4 regions of the Escherichia ruysiae genome follow, and region 3 is predicted to be linked to each of the others. Evidence: predicted binding sites of a transcription regulator. Region 3 holds the regulator's gene; each other region holds the start of a gene.
What was found. The regulator CRP, encoded in region 3, controls carbon source genes, mostly activating them, when cyclic AMP is high. The targets are predictions, from matches to a motif close to ATGTGANNNNNNTCACAT.
Positions count from the first base shown of each region.

Region 1: the regulator CRP is predicted to act here: its motif matches at 2,170-2,187, upstream of focA (formate transporter FocA).
Region 2: the regulator CRP is predicted to act here: its motif matches at 1,178-1,195, upstream of drpB (cell division protein DrpB).
Region 4: the regulator CRP is predicted to act here: its motif matches at 1,549-1,566, upstream of hpt (hypoxanthine phosphoribosyltransferase).

Region 1 is NZ_JAVIWS010000001.1:4,312,104-4,315,296, forward strand. Features, by position in the region: gene pflB (formate C-acetyltransferase) at 1-1,199, opposite strand, end outside; gene focA (formate transporter FocA) at 1,254-2,111, opposite strand; gene ycaO (30S ribosomal protein S12 methylthiotransferase accessory factor YcaO) at 2,517-3,193, opposite strand, start outside.
Region 2 is NZ_JAVIWS010000001.1:765,199-768,391, reverse strand. Features, by position in the region: gene ompC (porin OmpC) at 1-605, opposite strand, end outside; gene drpB (cell division protein DrpB) at 1,254-1,535, shown strand; gene RGV86_RS03950 (phosphohydrolase) at 1,575-2,270, shown strand; gene dcm (DNA-cytosine methyltransferase) at 2,337-3,193, shown strand, end outside.
Region 3 is NZ_JAVIWS010000001.1:3,050,542-3,053,734, forward strand. Features, by position in the region: gene RGV86_RS14665 (YccS/YhfK family putative transporter) at 1-1,452, opposite strand, end outside; gene crp (cAMP-activated global transcriptional regulator CRP) at 1,503-2,135, opposite strand; gene RGV86_RS14675 (OsmC family protein) at 2,437-2,841, shown strand; gene RGV86_RS14680 (phosphoribulokinase) at 2,896-3,193, opposite strand, start outside.
Region 4 is NZ_JAVIWS010000001.1:3,443,047-3,446,239, reverse strand. Features, by position in the region: gene RGV86_RS16625 (ABC transporter ATP-binding protein) at 1-73, opposite strand, end outside; gene can (carbonate dehydratase) at 182-844, shown strand; gene hpt (hypoxanthine phosphoribosyltransferase) at 885-1,421, opposite strand; gene gcd (quinoprotein glucose dehydrogenase) at 1,627-3,193, shown strand, end outside.

The sequences.
Region 1 (3,193 bases), 1.3 Mb from region 3:
TACTGCAGAGAAGAGGTGTCGATGGACACTTTAGCGGCGAATTTCTTGAAGTTCAGCGGCAGTTTTTCAGACCACAGAATGGTCATGTTCGGTTCCGGAGACGGACCCATGGTGTACAGGGTGTTCAGGAAACGGAAGCTGTTTTTGGTAACCAGGGTACGACCGTCGAGGCCCATACCACCGATAGATTCGGTTGCCCAGATCGGGTCGCCAGAGAACAGTTCATCGTACTCCGGAGTACGCAGGAAGCGAACCATACGCAGTTTCATGACCAGGTGGTCAACCATTTCCTGCGCTTCTTGTTCGGTGATCTTGCCAGCTTTCAGGTCGCGTTCGATGTACACATCCAGGAAGGTGGAAGTACGACCGAAGGACATTGCAGCACCGTTCTGAGACTTAACAGCAGCCAGGTAGCCGAAGTAAGTCCACTGGATAGCTTCCTGAGCGTTGGTAGCCGGACCAGAGATGTCGTAGCCGTATTTAGCAGCCATTTCTTTCATCTGACCCAGAGCGCGGTGCTGTTCAGCGATTTCTTCGCGCAGACGGATGGTCTGTTCCAGGTTTACGCCGTTTTCCAGATCAGCCTGCAGAGAGGTGAACTGTGCCAGTTTGTCTTTCATCAGGTAGTCGATACCGTACAGCGCAACGCGACGGTAGTCACCGATGATACGACCACGGCCATAAGCATCTGGCAGGCCGGTCAGAACACCGGATTTACGGCAACGCAGGATGTCCGGAGTGTAAACGTCGAACACGCCCTGGTTGTGAGTTTTACGGTATTCAGTGAAGATTTTTTTGATCATCGGATCCAGTTCGCGGTTGTACGCTTTGCAGGAACCTTCGATCATTTTGATACCACCGAACGGGATAAGAGCACGTTTCAGCGGAGCTTCAGTCTGCAGACCAACGATTTTCTCAAGCTGCTTGTTGATGTAGCCAGCGTCGTGAGAAGTGATGGTGGAAGCAACAGCGGTGTCAAAGTCAACTGGCGCGTGAGTGCGGTTTTCCAGTTTAACGCCTTCCATTACTTTGTCCCACAGGGTGGTGGTCGCTTCAGTAGCGCCAGCCAGGAAGGACTCGTCACCCTCGTACGGAGTGTAGTTTTTCTGAATGAAGTCACGGACGTTTACTTCATTCTGCCAGTCACCTTTGGTAAAACCTTCCCAGGCTGTGGCTAACTTTTCATTAAGCTCGGACATGTAACACCTACCTTCTTAAGTGGATTTTTTATTTACTGCGTACTTCGACAACCATTAATGGTTGTCGTTTTCACGCAGGTAAATGACCCAGTATGTCAACCCAACCAACAAACCACCGCCGATAATATTACCGATCGTAACCGGAATCAGGTTATCAGTGATGAAGTTCATCACGGTCAGGTGAGAAAAATTTTCCGGTGCAGAACCGACAGCGGTCCAGAATTCCGGAGATGCGAAGTCGCGGATTACAATACCCATCGGGATCATAAACATGTTTGCGATACTGTGCTCAAAACCGCTGGCAACAAACATCGCGACCGGCAGCACCATGATAAACGCTTTGTCCATCAGGCTGCGGCCAGAATAGCTCATCCATACTGCCAGGCATACCATCAGGTTAGCCAGGATACCGAGGCAGACAGCCTCAATAAAAGTATGGTGTACTTTGTGGTCGGCGGTTTGTAGGACGTTTAGTCCCCATTGACCATTTGCGGTCATATACTCGCCGGAAAGCCACATTAAAAGCACAAATAACAACGCGCCGACCAGGTTGCCAAAATAGACGTTCAGCCAGTTTTTCGCTAACTGACCCCAGGTGATGCGCCCACTCGCCTTGGCAACAACAATCAACACTGTAGAAGTAAAGAGATCGGCTCCGCAGACAACACAAAGAATCAGCCCCAGAGAGAAGCAAATGCCGCCAACCAGTTTAGCCATGCCAAAGGGCATTGTGCCTGTGCCAGTAGTTGCTGTGATATAGAAGACGAATGCGATTGAGATGAAAACACCGGCGGTAATCGCCAGATAGAAAGTCTTAAGCGGATGTTTCGTTGCTTTATAGACACCTGCCTCTTCGGCCACTTTGGCCATTGCTGCAGGAAGTAAAAGATCAAAAGGGTTGTCAGCTTTCACACTAACTCTCTCTTTATTAAGTCGGCGACGAGATACTAACAAAGCATTATAGATGAGAAATTGATATAGATCATATCTCGCCTGGCTTATAGGCCCGTAACTCGCATGGTTTTTATGCAAATACGGAGTAAATATTTGATTATCCAAATAAAAATAAATTTTAAAAATTAACAAATGAGTTGAATTTTTTCCACATCCTCCGCTAAAACAGTTAATTAAAAGGGAGCATCAGACAAATAAAGTAACAATATCGATCGTATTTACTAAATACAAATTACCGATATTTAACTTTATAATTACAATTATTTTATTAATGCAAATATATGTAAAGCGGGGCATTAAAAAAACGCCCCGTAATATAACTCAGCCGAATCATTAAGCCTACATTGCGTAGGCTATTTGATTTTATTTTGCCCAGAATGCCGCTTTGGCACGCTGCAGCTTTTCGTAGGCTTTTAACAGCGACTGATGCGCCGCAAACGCGTGCAGATCGCTATCTACCGGTTGCAGGCCATAAAACGCCGCTTCGCCACTCATTGCCGCACTGGCTGCTTCTACCGCGTCTGCGCCGTACATACGAACGAAGGCATTCAGATATTGCAGCGGCTGGCGATCTTCTTCCTGCGCCAGCAATAACAATGTTTGCAGGCATCGATAATAGTTGGCGCGTTCCGGACTGAACACCGATGAGTTAAATTCCATCGTCCATTCAGTCCAGACCAGAGCTTGTTCCAGATCGCCGCCAGCCAGTGCCAGCATTGCTTTTAATTCACCGATACGCAGGGTATACCAACCGTTATCTGACCCGGTCGCCAGACCTAACAGCTCACGCACGCGGGTAAAGTCATCAAAACCTTCTTCATCCAGTTGCTCGATGAGGTTCAGGTAATCTTCTTTTTCCCACTCGCTGCCTGGTAGCGAAAGAATCGTTTCACGTAAATGGCTGCCCATACTGTTATTTGCCAGCCACAGATCTTCTGCCGGATAAATATCGGACATACCAGGTACGATAATGCGGCAAGCATAAACGCCCAGATGCTCGTAATCGGCAATATAAACTTCTTTATCCTCTTTGTTGAAGA
Region 2 (3,193 bases), 2.3 Mb from region 3:
CCATCACCATTTTCTTTGGAAAGACTACGTCCATCACCACTACCGGAGCCTTCCTGACCGAATGGTCCACCACTTTCATTATTACCCTGATATTGCAGAGCAAAGTTCAGACCATCAACCTGACCGAAGAAGCCATTGTTACGGTAGGTTGCTACACCATTGGTACGGCCGTTCATGAAGTTGTCGGCGCCAGCATAAGTATCGCCACCAAATTCAGGCAGCATATCGGTCCACGCTTCGATATCATACACAACACCGTAGTTACGACCGTAGTCGAAAGTACCGTTCTGACCGAAACCTAAACCAGCGAACGCCAGACGGGTTGCTGAGTTATCACCGTCACCTTCAGTACCATTTGCTTGCAGGTTGTATTCCCACTGACCGTAACCAGTAAACTGGTCAGCGATCTGAGTTTCGCCTTTGAAACCGATACGGGCATATGACATGTCGCCATCAGCGCCCGAGTTGTCAGAAAAATAGTGTAGACCCGCTACTTTTCCGTAGAAATCCAGTTTATTACCATCTTTATTATAGACTTCAGCCGCATTTGCTGCGCCAGCAACTAATAACGCCGGGACCAGCATTGCCAGAACTTTTCTTTTCATTATGTATTCCCTTGTGATTATAATCTTCATGAATATAAAAATAAGTGCCGTTATCCAAAAAAAGCACATTTGGATACTATTCTATGAAGTTCATTTTATTTTAAGAAATACATGTAACAAATGTATTTAAAAGATTTCAAAATGTTTCTAATCTATTTAATATAATTCACGATTATGAGTTAAAACCATAAATATTCATGACATTTATGGTTTTATATCAAATAGTTATTGGTTTTTGATAAGAATGGATTGCGTCAATGATTGTTTCGCTAAAAATCGTGTGTGATCTTGCGCACATTATAAAATGACATAAAAAAAGCCGGCATCATGCCGGCTCAAAAATATAAACAAGACGATAAAAGGCTAATAACGGAGTTATCATGACACAGAAAACAAAAAAGGTATAATTGTATTCCTCGCTGATATATTGAATTAGTGAATTAATAAAACTACGATCAAAGTTAAATAAAATTTTTAATAGCTGTTTTTCCAGTAATTATTGCCATTGAACAAAAATCATCTATTTGTTCAAAAAATGAATGAGACTTGACTGGCTCAACCGATGTGGAAAAATGTGACTTTCATCACATAATAGGATCAGGTCTTAATTTTCCGGGTTATCTCAAAATGGAGCATGGTTCGACAACAATGGAAGAAAGACTCTCTCGCAGCCCTGGCGGCAAACTGGCTTTGTGGGCTTTCTATACATGGTGTGGCTATTTTGTCTGGGTGATGGCGCGTTACATCTGGGTAATGAGTCGGATCCCCGATGCCCCCGTGTCAGGATTTGAAAGTGATTTAGGTTCAACTGCGGGAAAGTGGTTAGGTGCGTTAGTGGGATTTTTATTTATGGCTATGGTCGGGGCATTGTTAGGTGGTATTGCCTGGTACACCCGACCACGGCCTGCGCGAAGCAGACGCTATGAGTAAAAACTGCTAAGGTTGCGCCCCTTGGGCAGCGGAGCGCGTATGAACTTACAACACTGGCAGGCACAATTTGAACGTTGGTTGAAAAACCATCATACACACCAGGACTCGGCTCATGACCTGTGTCATTTTCGTCGCGTCTGGGCGACAGCGCAGAAACTGGCGGCAGATGAAGACGTCGATATGCTGGTCATTTTAACCGCCTGTTATTTTCATGATGTCGTGAGTCTGGCGAAAAATCATCCGCAACGGCAGCGTTCCTCTTTACTGGCGGCAGAAGAAACGCGTCGCATTTTAAGTGCGGAATTTGCTGATTTTCCGTCAGAGAAAATAGACGCCATTTGCCATGCCATCGCGGCACACAGTTTCAGTGCGCAAATTACGCCTTTAACGGTGGAAGCCAAAATCGTGCAGGATGCAGACAGGCTGGAAGCATTAGGTGCGATAGGTCTGGCGCGCGTGTTTGCAGTTTCAGGTTCATTGGGGATGGCGCTATTTGACGGTGAAGATCCGTTCGCGCAACGTCGCCCACTCGATGATAAACGCTACGCGCTGGATCATTTCCAGACGAAGTTGCTGAAGCTACCGCAAACTATGCAAACGGCAAAAGGTAAACTGCTGGCACAACATAACGCCCGTTTTCTGGTGGAGTTTATGGCTAAGCTCAGTGCCGAACTGGCGGGCGAGAATGAAGGTGTGGATCATACGGTGATTGATGCGTTTTCGCCGGTTGACTGACCGCGTAGCCCTAAACAGAAGTAATTATGTTAACCTGTCGGCCATCTCAGATGGCCGGTTAAATCTATGCAGGAAAATATATCAGTAACCGATTCATACAGCACCGGGAATGCCGCACAGGCAATGCTGGAGAAACTGCTGCAAATTTATGATGTAAAAACGCTGGTAGCGCAACTTAATAGCGTGGGAGAAAACCACTGGAGTCCGGCGATTTTAAAACGTGCGCTGGCTAACGACTCGGTGTGGCACCGCTTAAGCGAAAAAGAGTTCGCCCATTTGCAAACGTTGTTACCCAAACCGCCAGCACATCATCCGCATTATACGTTTCGCTTTATCGATCTCTTTGCCGGTATTGGAGGCATCCGTCGCGGTTTTGAATCGATTGGCGGTCAGTGTGTATTTACCAGCGAGTGGAATAAACATGCGGTGCGCACCTACAAAGCTAACCATTATTGCGACCCGGCGACGCATCACTTTAATGAAGATATCCGCGACATCACTCTGAGCCATAAAGAGGGTGTGAGCGATGAAGTGGCGGCAGAACATATTCGTCAGCACATTCCTGAACATGATGTTTTATTGGCCGGTTTTCCTTGCCAGCCGTTTTCACTGGCTGGCGTATCGAAAAAGAACTCACTTGGTCGTGCGCACGGTTTCGCTTGCGATACCCAGGGCACGCTGTTCTTTGATGTAGTGCGTATCATCAATGCCCGTCGTCCGGCGATTTTTGTGCTCGAAAACGTCAAAAACCTGAAAAGCCACGACCAGGGCAAAACATTCCGTATCATCATGCAGACGCTGGATGAACTGGGCTATGACGTGGCCGATGCCGAAGATAATGGCCCGGACGATCCGAAAATCATCGACGGCAAACATTTTCTGCCGCAGCACCGAGAGCGCATCGTGCTGGTGGGCTTTCGTCG
Region 3 (3,193 bases):
GATGATGTACTGCTCGCCATTCAGCCATAACAGTTGCAGGGTATATACAGCGGTAATGGTAAAACCGACCGTCGCCCAGCCGTAGTTTTTGCGCAATATCAGGTAACTGGCGAGCGTGGTGAAAAGCATCAGCGTCAGGGTGTAACCTTCAGGGATTTTAAAGTGCAGTGCAACACCAGCAATAATTAATCCAACCACGGTTCCGACAGAACGATTCACAATTCGCAGACGAGTCGCGCCATAACCATTTTGCGTCACCAGCAATACCGTCATTAGTATCCAATAGGATTTCGGCAGATGCAGCGCGGTGCCCATCAGGCTGGCAACGCTTAACATCACACTCAGTCGTCCTGCATTACGCAGTGCTGGCGATTTCAGGGAAAGATAGCTTTTCAGCGCCGGGAGTAACGGCATTCGGCGCTGTTTATCGGCCAGTAAGTCACGGGTATAGAGTGGTTTTTGCGTTCGCAGCACGCGGGCGATGCGGCTGAAATGCCAGTAGCAGAATTGCCCTACAGGGTTATCCGGATGCTGGCGGGCGATTTTTTCCAGTGCGCCAATTTGCTTATCCATCGTAAAACGCGTCGGCAGGCGATGGTAAAGAATGTCATCAGCCAGCACGCGCAGGCGAGTGGCGACGGTTTGCGCATTCCAGCGGATAACCTCCTCCGCATGGCTACGCTCGACCAGCTTTTGCACCTCTTCTGGCTGATGCAAACTGACCGAGATGTGTTCCTGTAAATCCAGCGCCTCCTGGAAAATGCGCAGCATCCGCTTGTAATCGGTATTATTTTGCGCGGAAAGCATATGCATTTGCTGATAGCACTGGGTAATTAAATCGACCGCTTTTTGCTGGCGTTCCAGCAGCGGTGGCAACGCTTTCTCAGGATCGGTGTGCTGGGTAAGCAGGCTGTATTTGGCTTCGCAATAATCTGCCAGTTCACGGTACAGCAGGCTAAGTGACTCGCGTAGCGGTTGTTCGCGCCAGAGCCAGAACCAAAACCAGTTAAACAGCCCATACCAGAGTGTACCCAACGCATAGATGAGCAACGGTTCCCAGACGGGCATGTATCCCGCCAGACTTAAGGTAAAAATAGCTGCCAGCAGCGATGCGGGAAGTAATTTTGCGTGTAATGGCCCTAACTCGGCAGTAACGCCAAGTATCAACGTTAACCCTGTCAGCAGAAATGGCAGGGGGATATCTTTTTCCAGCAGCAGTTGTGTTAGCAAGCTGCACGTGGCAAACAGCGACGCACCAATAATTAAACGTTTGAAAAAGCGTTTATGGGGCGTATCAAGCCCCGCAATATTGCAACAGGCGGGGACGAGGGAAAAGAGCAGCCCAAGCCTTAATTCGCCAAGCAATAGACCAACGGCCACGGGCAAACATAGCACCAGCGTTTGTCGTAGTGCATAGTTGATATCAGGATGGTAAATCAGTCTGCGCCACATCGGGTTAAACAAAATGGCGCGCTACTCAGTAACGCGCCACTCCGACGGGATTAACGAGTGCCGTAAACGACGATGGTTTTACCGTGTGCGGAGATCAGGTTCTGATCTTCCAGCATCTTCAGAATGCGCCCCACGGTTTCACGAGAACAGCCGACAATCTGACCGATTTCCTGACGGGTAATTTTGATTTGCATACCGTCCGGGTGAGTCATGGCATCCGGTTGTTTTGCCAGGTTCAGCAGAGTCTGTGCAATGCGGCCTGTTACATCGAGGAATGCCAGGTTGCCCACTTTCTCTGAAGTGACTTGCAGGCGACGTGCCATCTGTGCGGAGAGACGCATCAGAATATCCGGGTTTACCTGAATTAATTGGCGGAATTTTTTGTAGGAAATTTCAGCCACTTCACAGGCGGTTTTCGCACGTACCCATGCGCTACGTTCCTGGCCTTCTTCAAACAGGCCCAGTTCGCCAATGAAATCACCCTGATTCAGATAAGAGAGGATCATTTCTTTACCCTCCTCGTCTTTGATCAGCACTGCCACAGAGCCTTTAACGATGTAGTACAGCGTTTCCGCTTTTTCACCCTGGTGAATAAGCGTGCTCTTGGATGGGTACTTATGAATGTGGCAATGAGACAAGAACCATTCGAGAGTCGGGTCTGTTTGCGGTTTGCCAAGCACCATGCGCGGTTATCCTCTGTTATAAGCTTTCTCCAGAGCCAGAAAACGCCGCTGTCTCTGGATTGCCGAAATGTGCTTCCCGCTACCTGGGAAGGGGCTATCAACTGAACTGCACGGTAATGTGACGTCCTTTACATACATGCAGTACATCAATGTATTACTGTAGCATCCTGACTGTTTTAGCATAGCTTTCGCGTTGTGTCTCCTGGTGTCTCGCTTCAGCATGACCCAGGTCGCCTTCCGTTGCGCGATTTGGTCAGTACGCGTACTCTGTCAGGAAAATTGACGCAATGGAGTTTCGATTATGCAAGCGCGTGTGAAGTGGGTCGAAGGGTTAACCTTTCTGGGCGAATCCGCCTCTGGTCACCAGATTTTAATGGACGGCAACTCAGGCGATAAAGCGCCAAGTCCGATGGAAATGGTGTTGATGGCGGCGGGTGGTTGCAGCGCCATTGATGTGGTTTCTATCCTGCAAAAAGGGCGTCAGGATGTGGTCGATTGTGAAGTAAAATTGACCTCTGAACGCCGCGAAGAGGCACCACGCCTGTTTACGCACATTAATCTGCATTTTATCGTCACCGGTCGCGACCTGAAGGATGCAGCGGTTGCGCGTGCGGTTGATCTCTCAGCCGAGAAGTATTGCTCAGTCGCGTTGATGCTGGAAAAAGCGGTAAATATTACTCACTCGTATGAAGTGGTTGCCGCGTGATTTAACTATCCCGTTGTGAAGCCGGAGAGTATTTTATCCGGCTTAATAGCAGAGTTACTCGATTTTCTTCCCTTCCATCAGTCGTTGCACCAGCGGCAGCATAATTAACTCCATTGCCAGACCCATTTTGCCGCCCGGCACCACTAATGTATTGATGTGGGAAATGAACGAGCCTTGCAGCATCGCCAACAGCCAGGGGAAATCGATTCCTTCCAGATTTCGAAAATGGATTACCACAAAGCTTTCATCCAGCGATGGGATGCCTTTTGCGGCGAAGGGGTTTGAGGTGTCAACGGTGGGGACGCGCTGGAAGTTAATGTGGGTGCGAGAAAACTGCGGTGTGATGTAGTTG
Region 4 (3,193 bases), 390 kb from region 3:
CTATTCCACGAAGCGCCTGAACGCCGCCTGGATAGGTTTTTTTAAGCTGTTGAAGTTCCAGTGCAATGGTCATAAATTTTTACTTACCTTACGTTCTTACACTTTATCTGTGGTTTAAATCGTCCCGGAGTTGCCCTATATTAGCCAAACGTAATTATTTGGTTACAGGTCGTTAACCTCCATGAAAGACATAGATACACTCATCAGCAATAATGCACTATGGTCAAAAATGCTGGTGGAAGAGGATCCCGGGTTTTTTGAGAAACTGGCACAAGCGCAAAAACCGCGCTTTCTATGGATTGGATGTTCCGACAGTCGCGTTCCTGCAGAACGTTTAACCGGTCTTGAGCCGGGCGAACTCTTTGTTCACCGTAATGTTGCTAACCTGGTCATTCACACCGATCTAAACTGCCTCTCCGTGGTTCAGTATGCAGTGGATGTTCTCGAAGTTGAACATATTATTATCTGTGGCCACTATGGTTGCGGCGGCGTGCAAGCTGCTGTTGAAAACCCGGAACTGGGGCTTATCAACAACTGGCTGCTGCACATCCGCGATATCTGGTTCAAACATAGCTCATTGCTCGGCGAAATGCCGCCAGAGCGTCGTCTGGATACCCTGTGCGAACTGAACGTAATGGAACAGGTATATAACCTGGGTCACTCCACCATTATGCAATCAGCGTGGAAACGCGGGCAGAAAGTCACCATTCACGGCTGGGCTTACGGCATTCACGACGGCTTACTGCGTGACCTGGATGTCACAGCCACTAACCGCGAAACCCTGGAGCAACGTTACCGTCACGGGATTTCCAACCTCAAGCTGAAGCACATCAATCACAAATAAATTCGCCATGCCGGATGCAACACATCCGGCAAATCCGCACTTACTCGTCCAGCAGAATCACTTTGCCGATATACGGCAGATGGCGGTAACGCTGTGCGTAATCAATACCGTAACCCACCACAAACTCATCCGGGATCGAGAAACCGATAAATTCTACCGGCACGTTCACTTCACGGCGGGACGGTTTATCCAGCAGCGTACAAATCGCCAGCGACTTCGGTTCGCGCAGGCTTAAGATTTCACGCACTTTCGACAGTGTATTACCGGAGTCGATGATATCTTCAACAATCAGCACGTCCTTGCCACGGATATCTTCATCCAGATCTTTGAGGATTTTCACATCACGGGTGGTGGACATGCCGCTACCGTAGCTGGAGGCGGTCATAAAGTCGACTTCATGAGATACCTGAACTTCACGGCACAGGTCCGCCATAAACATAAATGAGCCACGCAGCAGGCCTACCAGCACCATATCGCTGCCGCTGTCTTTGTAACGCTCAGTAATCTGACGACCCAGTTCGGCGATACGCGCTTTAATCTCCGCTTCGGGGATCATTACTTCTACAGTATGTTTCATATCTCTAACCATATGATTTAAAAACAAATCACTTCGCACGGGCTAGCTTCGGCACCGCAGCAAAGCGCAAGACACGCAGTATACCAGTAAAACTATTCATTGGCGGAATCTGTTAATAAAGCTCAAATTGTGATGACGATCACACATGTTAAAACCTATAATTAATTGCTACTAAAATATTAATGAATTGAAATGGTGTCTCTTTATGGCAATTAACAATACCGGCTCGCGACGATTACTCGTCACGCTAACAGCCCTTTTTGCAGCTCTTTGCGGGCTGTATCTTCTCATTGGCGGAGGCTGGCTGGTCGCGATTGGCGGCTCCTGGTACTACCCTATTGCAGGCCTTGTGATGCTCGGCGTCGCCTGGATGCTGTGGCGCAGTAAACGCGCCGCGCTTTGGCTATACGCGGCTCTGCTGCTCGGCACTATGATTTGGGGCGTCTGGGAAGTCGGTTTCGACTTCTGGGCGCTGACTCCGCGCAGCGACATTCTGGTCTTCTTCGGCATCTGGCTGATCCTGCCGTTTGTCTGGCGTCGCCTGGTCATTCCTGCCAGCGGCGCAGTTGCCGCACTGGTGGTCGCACTGCTGATTAGTGGCGGAATCCTCACCTGGGCCGGATTTAACGATCCGCAGGAAATCAACGGCACCTTAAGCGCCGATGCCACGCCAGCAGAAGCCATCTCCCCCGTTGCCGATCAGGACTGGCCTGCCTATGGTCGCAATCAGGAAGGCCAACGCTTTTCGCCGCTGAAACAAATTAACGCCGATAACGTCCACAACCTGAAAGAAGCCTGGGTATTTCGCACGGGCGATGTGAAACAGCCGAACGATCCGGGCGAAATCACCAATGAAGTGACGCCAATAAAAGTGGGCGACACGCTTTACCTGTGTACTGCTCACCAGCGCCTGTTTGCACTTGATGCCGCCAGCGGCAAAGAGAAATGGCATTACGATCCTGAGCTGAAAACCAACGAGTCTTTCCAGCACGTAACTTGTCGTGGCGTCTCTTATCATGAAGCCAAAGCAGAAACTGCTTCGCCGGAAGTGATGGCGGATTGCCCGCGTCGTATCATTCTTCCGGTGAATGATGGCCGCCTGATTGCGATTAACGCTGAAAACGGCAAGCTGTGTGAAACCTTCGCCGATAAAGGCGTGCTCAATCTGCAAAGCAATATGCCGGATACCAAACCGGGTCTGTATGAGCCGACTTCGCCGCCGATTATCACCGATAAAACCATCGTGATGGCTGGTTCAGTCACCGATAACTTCTCAACCCGTGAAACATCTGGCGTGATCCGTGGTTTTGATGTCAACACCGGGGAGCTGCTGTGGGCTTTTGATCCGGGCGCGAAAGATCCGAACGCGATCCCGTCTGACGAACACACCTTTACCTTTAACTCGCCAAACTCGTGGGCACCTGCGGCCTATGACGCGAAGCTGGATCTGGTGTATCTGCCGATGGGCGTGACCACGCCGGATATCTGGGGCGGTAACCGCACACCGGAACAGGAACGTTATGCCAGCTCGATTCTGGCGCTGAATGCCACTACCGGGAAACTGGCGTGGAGTTACCAGACCGTTCACCATGACCTGTGGGATATGGATCTTCCGGCACAGCCGACGCTGGCGGATATCACCGTTAACGGTCAAAAGGTTCCGGTCATTTACGCTCCGGCGAAAACCGGCAACATTTTTGTGCTCGATCGTCGTAATGGTGAACTGGTGGTTCCTGCCCCGGAAAAACCAGTGCCACAAGGCGCAGCGAAAG